2 regions of the Flavobacterium sp. CG_9.10 genome follow, and region 2 is predicted to be linked to the other one. Evidence: riboswitches for the same ligand, from Rfam matches in the RefSeq annotation. Region 2 holds a riboswitch; the other holds the start of a gene.

Region 1 (4,392 bases), on a different contig from region 2:
AAGGAACTTTCCATGCTTCTCAAATGATTGAGTACGGAACAAATGTTGTAGGTGGTGTAACTCCAGGAAAAGGGGGGACCACTCATTTAGATCGTCCTGTTTTTAATACTGTAAAAGACGCTGTGGAACAAGCAGGAGCAGACACAACTATTATTTTTGTACCACCAGCTTTTGCTGCTGATGCAATAATGGAAGCTGCTGATGCTGGAATTAAAGTAATTATTGCAATTACTGAAGGAATTCCTGTAGCTGATATGATTAAAGCTAATAGTTATGTTAAAGAAAGAAAGGCAAGATTAATTGGTCCTAACTGTCCTGGAATAATTACTCCAGGTGAAGCAAAAGTAGGTATTATGCCAGGTTTTGTTTTCAAAAAAGGTACTGTTGGAATTGTTTCTAAATCAGGAACATTAACGTACGAGGCTGCAGACCAAGTAGTAAAACAAGGTTTAGGAATTACTACTGCTATTGGTATTGGTGGAGATCCAATCATTGGAACAACTACAAAAGAAGCAGTTGAATTATTGATGAATGATCCAGAAACAGAATGTATCGTAATGATTGGTGAAATTGGTGGACAATTAGAAGCTGATGCTGCTCATTGGATCAAAGCTGATGGTAACCGTAAACCAGTTGTAGGTTTCATTGCAGGAGTTACCGCTCCAGCAGGACGAACAATGGGACATGCAGGTGCAATCGTTGGTGGTTCTGACGATACAGCCGAAGCTAAAAAACAAATCATGAGAGAATGTGGTATTCATGTAGTGGATTCACCAGCTGAAATTGGTAAAAAAGTTAAAGAAGTTTTAGGATAATTTTTTTCTAAATTAAATATTTTAAAAGCCTCACATTTTGTGGGGCTTTTTTATTATAAATGGAATTAAAGAAATACCTTTGCACTTTATTAAAAATAGCTGTTTTAATGGTTTAATTTTAATAAAGAACAAACATAAACGAATGGTTTAGATGATTCTCACGATTTTGTGAGCTTTTTTTACGGAAGCCAATTCAAATAAAAATAAAATAGTATGTACAAGGAATTAAAAAAATTCAAAGTTAGCAATCAGTTTTCATTTACAATAGATGATAGTTTAGAAGAAGTTTGTAATGCTTCTGAAGGATCTGGCGTGTTTTTGGTTTATGTAGTTGGGGAAGAAAAAGAGTTAATTATGGTTGGTTCTACTGGGACTGTTCAAAATGACGGAACTTTGAAAATCAAAAATGGCGGTTTGAAAGATAAAATTGTAAACGGTCATCAATTTGCAAAAACGGGAAGAAAATATTCTTGGCCTGCACAAATGAAAATCGAAGATATTAGTTTGCTAGAAGTAGTTTGGTATGAAACATTCAATGATAAAACTAAAGGTATCCCAACTTTTGTCGAAGGACAAGTTTTACAAAATTTCTTGGATGAAAATGGAAGATTACCAAAATGGAATGTGGCTTTCTAACTCATTTCAATTTATATAATTACAAAAAGCTTTACTTCGGTGAGGCTTTTTTTTTTTGAAAAAAAATACGTAGTATATCGTTTTTTACTTAATGATGTATTACTTTTGCAGCCGTTATCACGAATCCTGTAATAGGATAGCAACCTGCAGCAACAAGCAAGGTGCTAAAACGATAAGCCAAATCCTTTGGAAAAAATGTTGTTTTACATTCCCATTATTAGCTTTTGTTTTTCGTCATAATTAATTCATTTTAAAATTTATTTTATGACTGTTTTTTTGAAAAAAAGAGGAAATCCGTACGCTTTGATTCCCTTGTTTGTTTTTATTTTTACTTTTTTGGGTGCTGGAATTGTTTTACATGATTTTTATGCATTTCCATCTCCGGTCGCCGTTTTAATTGGAATTATAGCGGCTTTTTTATTATTCAAGTCTTCCACTGATGAAAAAGTGACCACTTTAATTGCAGGTTGTGGCGAAAGTAAAATCATGACGATGTGTTTGATTTATTTGCTTGCGGGTGCATTTGCCGTTGTGAGTAAAGCTATGGGAGGCGTTGATGCCGTTGTTAATTTAGGAATCAGTACCGTAGATGTGGCTTATTTTCCATTGGGAATCTTTTTGATTGCCAGTTTTCTGTCGACTGCCACCGGAACGTCTGTAGGGGCAATTGTTGCCTTAGGACCTATAGCAGTGACATTAGCAGATAAAAGTGGCGCATCGTTACCACTAATTTCTGGTGCTTTATTGGGTGGTTCGATGTTTGGAGACAACCTTTCGATGATCTCTGACACTACTATTGCTGCAACACAATCTTTGGGCTGCGAATTAAAAGACAAATTTAAAGTCAATTTGTTTATTGCGTTTCCTGCAGCAGTAATTACAATAATTTTATTCTTTTATCTAGGTCTAAATTCAGATATAGTGTCGGTTGACCTCCCAATAAATAGATTTGAATGGATTCCTATTATTCCTTATATCGTGGTAATATTTTTGGCTTTGTTTGGAATAAATGTTTTTTCGACTTTAATTATTGGAACTATTTTAGCGGGTATCATAGGTTATATTGGAGAGTCTTTTACCGTATTGGAGTTTATCCAAAAAATATATGAAGGTTTTATCAGTATGACTGATATCTTTTTGTTATCGATGCTGACGGGCGGTTTAGCTTCGATGGTGGAGAAAGCTGGCGGAATTGATTATCTATTGCACCAAATAAAAAGACGGATCAAAAGTAAAAAATCGGCACAGGCAGGAATCGGTGCATTGGTGGGTTTTGCTAATTTGGCAATAGCCAATAACACCGTTTCAATTGTAATTACCGGACCTATTGCAAAGGAGATTAATGACGAATATGATTTGAATCCCAAAAAGACAGCCGCTATTTTAGATATCTTTTCTTGCGTTGTTCAGGGGGTTTTACCTTATGGCGCACAAGTCTTGTTAATTTTAAGTTTTGCTAAGGGCAAAATAGACTTTTTTGATTTAATCAGTAATGCGTGGTACCATCTATTTTTATTAAGCTTTACTTTACTGGCAATTTACAGTTCGAATTGGGATAAATGGGTTGATAAAAATTTTAAAGTATAAAGTTTGGCTAGCTTGAACGTTTATTGAATTTGAAATTTTTTTTAAAAAGTAATTATTCTATATTTGACGTATGGAAAGTAGTCCTGATAGAAGCACATCTCGTGTTTTGGCATGAGTGCAACGTATCGCGGCAATAGCTTCAAATAAATATTAAATTAATTTTAAAACATGAAATTACTAGAAGGAAAAGTTGTTATAATTACTGGCGCAAGTCGAGGAATTGGTAAAGGAATTGCAGAGGTTTTTGCGAAAAATGGTGCAAATGTTGCTTTTACGTACAGTTCATCTGTTGAATCAGCTTTAGCTCTGGAAAATGAATTGAACGCTCTTGGAATTAAAGCTAAAGGATATCAATCTAACGCTGCTGATTTTAACGAAGCGCAAACTATGGTTGACGCAGTAATTGCCGAATTCGGAACTGTTGATGTTTTAATTAATAACGCTGGGATTACCAAAGATAATTTACTGATGCGTATGTCTGAAGCCGATTTTGATCAAGTAATTGATGTCAATTTGAAATCAGTTTTTAATATGACTAAGGCCATTCAAAGAACTTTCTTGAAACAACGTTCAGGATCTATTATTAATATGAGTTCTGTAGTAGGAGTGAAGGGTAATGCGGGGCAGACCAATTATGCGGCATCGAAAGCAGGTGTTATTGGATTTACAAAATCAGTTGCATTAGAATTAGGTTCTCGTAATATTCGTTGCAACGCGATTGCACCAGGATTTATTGAAACAGAAATGACCGCTAAATTAAGTGATGATGTGGTACAAGGATGGAGAGACGGAATTCCATTGAAACGTGGAGGTACAACTGAAGATGTTGCTAACGCTTGTCTTTTCTTTGCTTCGGATATGAGTGCGTATGTAACAGGTCAAGTTATGAACGTTTGTGGAGGAATGCTTACTTAGCATAAGTTAATGATTCAAAAATTTAAAGATTTAAAGATTATTTATTGAATATTTGTTTTAAATTCTTAAATTATTCAATCTTTTAATTCGGGTATATGACAACAACTACTATTTTATTGATTATACTTTCATTAGTCGTAGCAGGTGGTTTGTCATTTTATCACTATTTATACAAAGCCAAAAACAAATCTAAAGTCAGTTTGTTTTTGGCTTTTTTGCGTTTTGCTTCTATTTTTTCGATTTTGTTATTGCTTATAAATCCAATTATTACAAAAAATACATTAGAAATTGTAAAAACACCTTTGGCTGTTGTTGTGGATAATTCCAATTCTATTACTTTTTTAAATGCTAATGAAAAAGCATTAGAAATGTATAAAAAGATCACCTCAAATACTGCTATTCAAGATAAATTTGATTTGCAAACGTATCAATTTGACAG
Region 2 (4,392 bases):
AATGAATGAGATTACAGCAGCGTTAAAAATTCCCGTAGCGCCCGTAGTGGGAACAGAAAGGAATATACAAGACGGAAGATAAATAGTAATAAATCTTAATAACAAATTTCTGTTTTTTTTAAAACGAATAATTATGATATTTGTCAGTAAAAAATAATAAAAAGCACAGTTACTTTGTATGATAAAAAAGTAATTCAGTAAATAGAATAACAACAACAAATTTCCTCAAAGTCACCCACTCCTACTAAGGGGGGCAGATGGGGGGATAAATTAATAAAAAAATGATTAAAACAGATATACTTATAATAGGAGCAGGTCCAACTGGATTATTTGCCGTTTTTGAGGCAGGATTATTGAAGCTAAAATGCCATATTTTGGATGCGTTACCGCAAGCTGGTGGACAATTATCTGAATTATATCCTAAAAAACCGATCTATGATATTCCGGGGTTTCCTGAAGTTTTGGCTGGGGATTTAGTAGATAATTTAATGGAGCAAATCAAGCAATTTGAACCCGGGTTTACACTTGGTGAACGCGCTGAAACCATAGAGAAACAAGAAGACGGAAGTTTTATTGTAACCTCAAATAAAGGGAAGAAATTTCACGCTTCGGTTGTAGCAATTGCAGGTGGATTAGGAAGTTTTGAACCAAGAAAACCACTTATCGAAGATATTGAATTTTACGAAGATAAAGGGATAAAATACTTTATTAAAAATCCAGAAAAATTCAGGGACAAAAAAGTTGTAATTTCTGGAGGAGGAGATTCTGCTTTAGACTGGAGTATTTTCCTGTCTAATGTAGCTTCTGAGGTGACTTTGATCCACCGTAGAAATGAGTTTAGAGGCGCATTAGATTCTGTAGAAAAAGTACAGGAACTTAAAAATTCAGGTAAAATCAAAATGATTACTCCAGGGGAAGTAATTGGGTTGAACGGTGCTGAGCATTTAGAATCTGTTGTTGTTGATGAAGATGGCGCACACCGCACAATTCCTACAGATTATTTCATTCCACTTTTTGGTCTAACACCAAAATTAGGTCCTATTGGCAACTGGGGATTAGAGATCGAAAAAAATGCCATCAAAGTAAACAATGCCTTGGATTATCAAACTAATATCCCAGGGATTTTTGCCATTGGAGATGTAAATACTTATCCAGGAAAATTAAAATTGATCCTTTGCGGATTCCACGAAGCCACTATTATGTGTCAAGCGGCCTACCAAATTATCAATCCGGGGAAGAAATATGTACTAAAATACACCACGGTTTCTGGAGTTGACGGATTCGATGGAACTCGTAAAGAGGCTCCAAAAGCGGTGGTAAAAGCCATAGTGTAATAAAGTTGCTGAGGTACAAAGGTTCTGAGTTGCTAAGGTTGGTTTAAATCCTTGCAATTCAGAACCTTTTTATTTAAAAGTTTTGCAACAAACTCCCTTAGAAACTTTTAAAAAAAACTTGCAATTGTTAGCGCTATGTCTTTACTTTGCACTGTTCATATATTTATTGAAAGTTATCACGAAAGGCGGAGGGAAAGACCCAATGAAACCTTAGCAACCCTTTATCTTTAAAGAAGGTGCTACATTCTACTTTATGCTGAATTTGTTTCAGCATCTAAGATAGATAACACACGAATACGCACTAGTATTTCTCAAACCTTTTCTTGACAACATATCGATATTTAGCCTACTGAATTAATTTCAGTATCAGGAGCGAATTATCAGGCTTTTTTGCTGATAATCTTCCCGCTGTACACTTTATCTTTTATGCCGAACCCCGGCACAAAAGGATGCCGTTTCCATCGGGGCTAAAGAGCTAAAATAGTGAACTTTTGTAGATAGTAATCAAAAGTGCAGATTTAGAAAATTTTCTAAATTAAAATTATCATAAGTTATGTTAGATACAATACAAGCATCACCAGCAACTCCTCCTTCGGGGGTTAGGGGGGCTCTTTTAGAAAGAATTCTTGTTTTAGATGGAGCAATGGGAACCATGTTGCAACGCTACAATTTTTCCGAAGAAGATTTCCGAGGCGAACGTTTCAAAGATTTTCCACATTCCTTAAAAGGGAACAACGATTTATTGTCACTCACGCAGCCACAAGCGATTCGTGCAGTTCATGCTGCTTATTTTGAAGCAGGAGCTGATATCGTTGAAACCAATACGTTCTCAGGAACCACTATCGGAATGGCAGATTATCATTTGGAAGATTTGGTTTATGAACTAAACTACGAATCGGCACGAATTGCCCGTGAAGTAGCCGACGAATTCACCGCGAAAAATCCAGATAAGCCTCGTTTTGTTGCGGGTTCGATAGGACCAACAAACAGAACAGCGAGCATGTCGCCAGATGTAAATGATCCAGGTTACAGAGCCGTAACTTTTGATGATTTACGTATAGCATACAAACAACAAGTTGAAGCCTTAATTGATGGTGGAAGTGATTTATTATTGGTGGAAACCATTTTTGACACGTTAAATGCAAAGGCCGCACTTTTTGCCATTGAAGAAGTCAAAGACGAACGTAATATCGATATTCCAATCATGGTTTCAGGAACCATTACGGATGCATCAGGAAGAACACTTTCTGGGCAAACGGTAGAAGCTTTTTTAGTTTCTGTTTCTCATATTCCTTTGTTGAGTGTTGGTTTCAATTGTGCTCTTGGTGCCGATTTGTTAAAACCATATTTACAGACTTTGTCACAAAATACGTCGTTCAATGTATCCGCACATCCTAATGCAGGATTGCCAAACGCTTTTGGAGAATACGATGAAACACCGGAACAAATGCAAGCATTCATCAAAGAATATTTAGACGATAATTTAGTAAACATCATAGGCGGTTGTTGTGGAACAACGCCGGAACACATCAAGTTGATTGCTGATATCGCAAAGGAGTATAAACCAAGAGTTTCAACGGCCACGATGTAGTGATATTTCCTGCGAGGTTTTTTTTGAGCCTTGTAGGTATAAAATGAGATTATGGTTAATGAAAAAAATACCTACAAGGTTTTGGAAACCTTGCAGGATCGTAGAACGAGAAAAAATCGCATCAGTTGATTCAGATAGTGAGTTTGCTTCGTTCATCGGAATGACAAAAAGAAGCAAATAATATTGTTGTTATCACAAAACTGCGTGAGGGATAGCAGTGAAAAGCCCACAGTCTCGTCTTTTGGGAAGAGACGAGGACTTGTAGCGAATAGCCCGACCCTTGTGGTCACGCCCAAAAAATTGAAAAAGAGCTTTGTAAAGAGCAAATGATATAATAAAATAACTTAGGACCTAAGCAACTTAGGAACTTAGTAACTCAAATTAAAATGGCACACAAAGAACATAGAAAAAACCTTGTATTATCGGGATTAGAGCCTTTAATCATTACGCCGGAAAGCGTATTTGTGAATATTGGTGAGCGCACGAATGTGACTGGTTCTAGAAAATTCCTTCGGTTAATCAAAGAAGAAAAATACGAAGAAGCACTCAGTATTGCTAAAGAACAAGTGGAAGGTGGCGCACAAATCATCGATATTAATATGGATGAAGGAATGCTGGATGGCGAATATGCTATGACAAAATTCCTGAATTTAATCGCAGCTGAACCGGATATTTCTAGAGTTCCAATCATGATTGATAGCTCAAAATGGGATATTATCGAAGCGGGTCTAAAAGTAGTACAAGGAAAGAGTGTCGTGAATTCTATTTCGTTGAAAGAAGGAGAAGAGCAATTCATTCATCACGCCAAATTGATCAAGCGTTACGGTGCTGCAGTAATTGTAATGGCTTTTGATGAGGTAGGTCAAGCGGACAATTATGAACGTAGAATAGAAATTTGCCAACGTTCGTATGATATTTTGGTAAACAAAGTTGGTTTCCCAGCCCAAGATATTATTTTCGATTTGAATATATTTCCAGTGGCTACAGGAATGGAAGAACACCGCCTGAACGCATTGGATTTTTTCAGAGGGACGAAATGGGTTAGAGAAAATCTTCCTCATGCGCATATTAGCGGAGGCGTAAGTAACGTTTCGTTTTCGTTTAGAGGAAATGACACGGTTCGCGAAGCTATGCACTCGGTCTTTTTATATCATGCCATACAACACGGAATGACTATGGGAATCGTGAATCCGGAAATGCTTTCTATTTATGACGAAATTCCAAAGGATCTTTTAGAGCGCGTTGAAGATGTAATTCTAAACAGAAGAGAGGATGCAACCGAAAGATTGTTGGACTTTGCCGAAAATGTAAAAGGGGATACCAAAAGCAATGAAAAAGCAGTTCAGGAGTGGCGCTCGGGAACTATTCAGGAAAGGCTTACCCATTCGCTAGTAAAAGGAGTTGATGAATTTATAGAAATTGATGTTGAAGAAGCCAGACAGGCAGCTGCAAAACCAATCGAAGTAA

Evidence for each region. Region 2 has a riboswitch for S-adenosylmethionine ahead of IWX84_RS01565 (homocysteine S-methyltransferase family protein). Riboswitches for the same ligand answer to the same signal wherever they lie in the genome.
Region 1: it holds a riboswitch for S-adenosylmethionine, as region 2 does, so the genes downstream of both, IWX84_RS11125 (Na+/H+ antiporter NhaC family protein) here and IWX84_RS01565 (homocysteine S-methyltransferase family protein) in region 2, are expected to answer to the same signal.

Annotation. Positions count from the first base shown of each region.
Region 1 is NZ_JADOVD010000011.1:121,190-125,581, reverse strand. Features, by position in the region: gene sucD (succinate--CoA ligase subunit alpha) at 1-815, shown strand, start outside; gene IWX84_RS11130 (hypothetical protein) at 1,029-1,451, shown strand; SAM-I-IV-variant riboswitch at 1,561-1,657, shown strand; gene IWX84_RS11125 (Na+/H+ antiporter NhaC family protein) at 1,716-3,038, shown strand; gene fabG (3-oxoacyl-[acyl-carrier-protein] reductase) at 3,207-3,953, shown strand; gene IWX84_RS11115 (hypothetical protein) at 4,049-4,392, shown strand, end outside.
Region 2 is NZ_JADOVD010000001.1:352,676-357,067, forward strand. Features, by position in the region: gene IWX84_RS01555 (bifunctional precorrin-2 dehydrogenase/sirohydrochlorin ferrochelatase) at 1-82, shown strand, start outside; gene IWX84_RS01560 (NAD(P)/FAD-dependent oxidoreductase) at 282-1,334, shown strand; SAM riboswitch class I at 1,505-1,624, shown strand; gene IWX84_RS01565 (homocysteine S-methyltransferase family protein) at 1,888-2,925, shown strand; gene metH (methionine synthase) at 3,312-4,392, shown strand, end outside.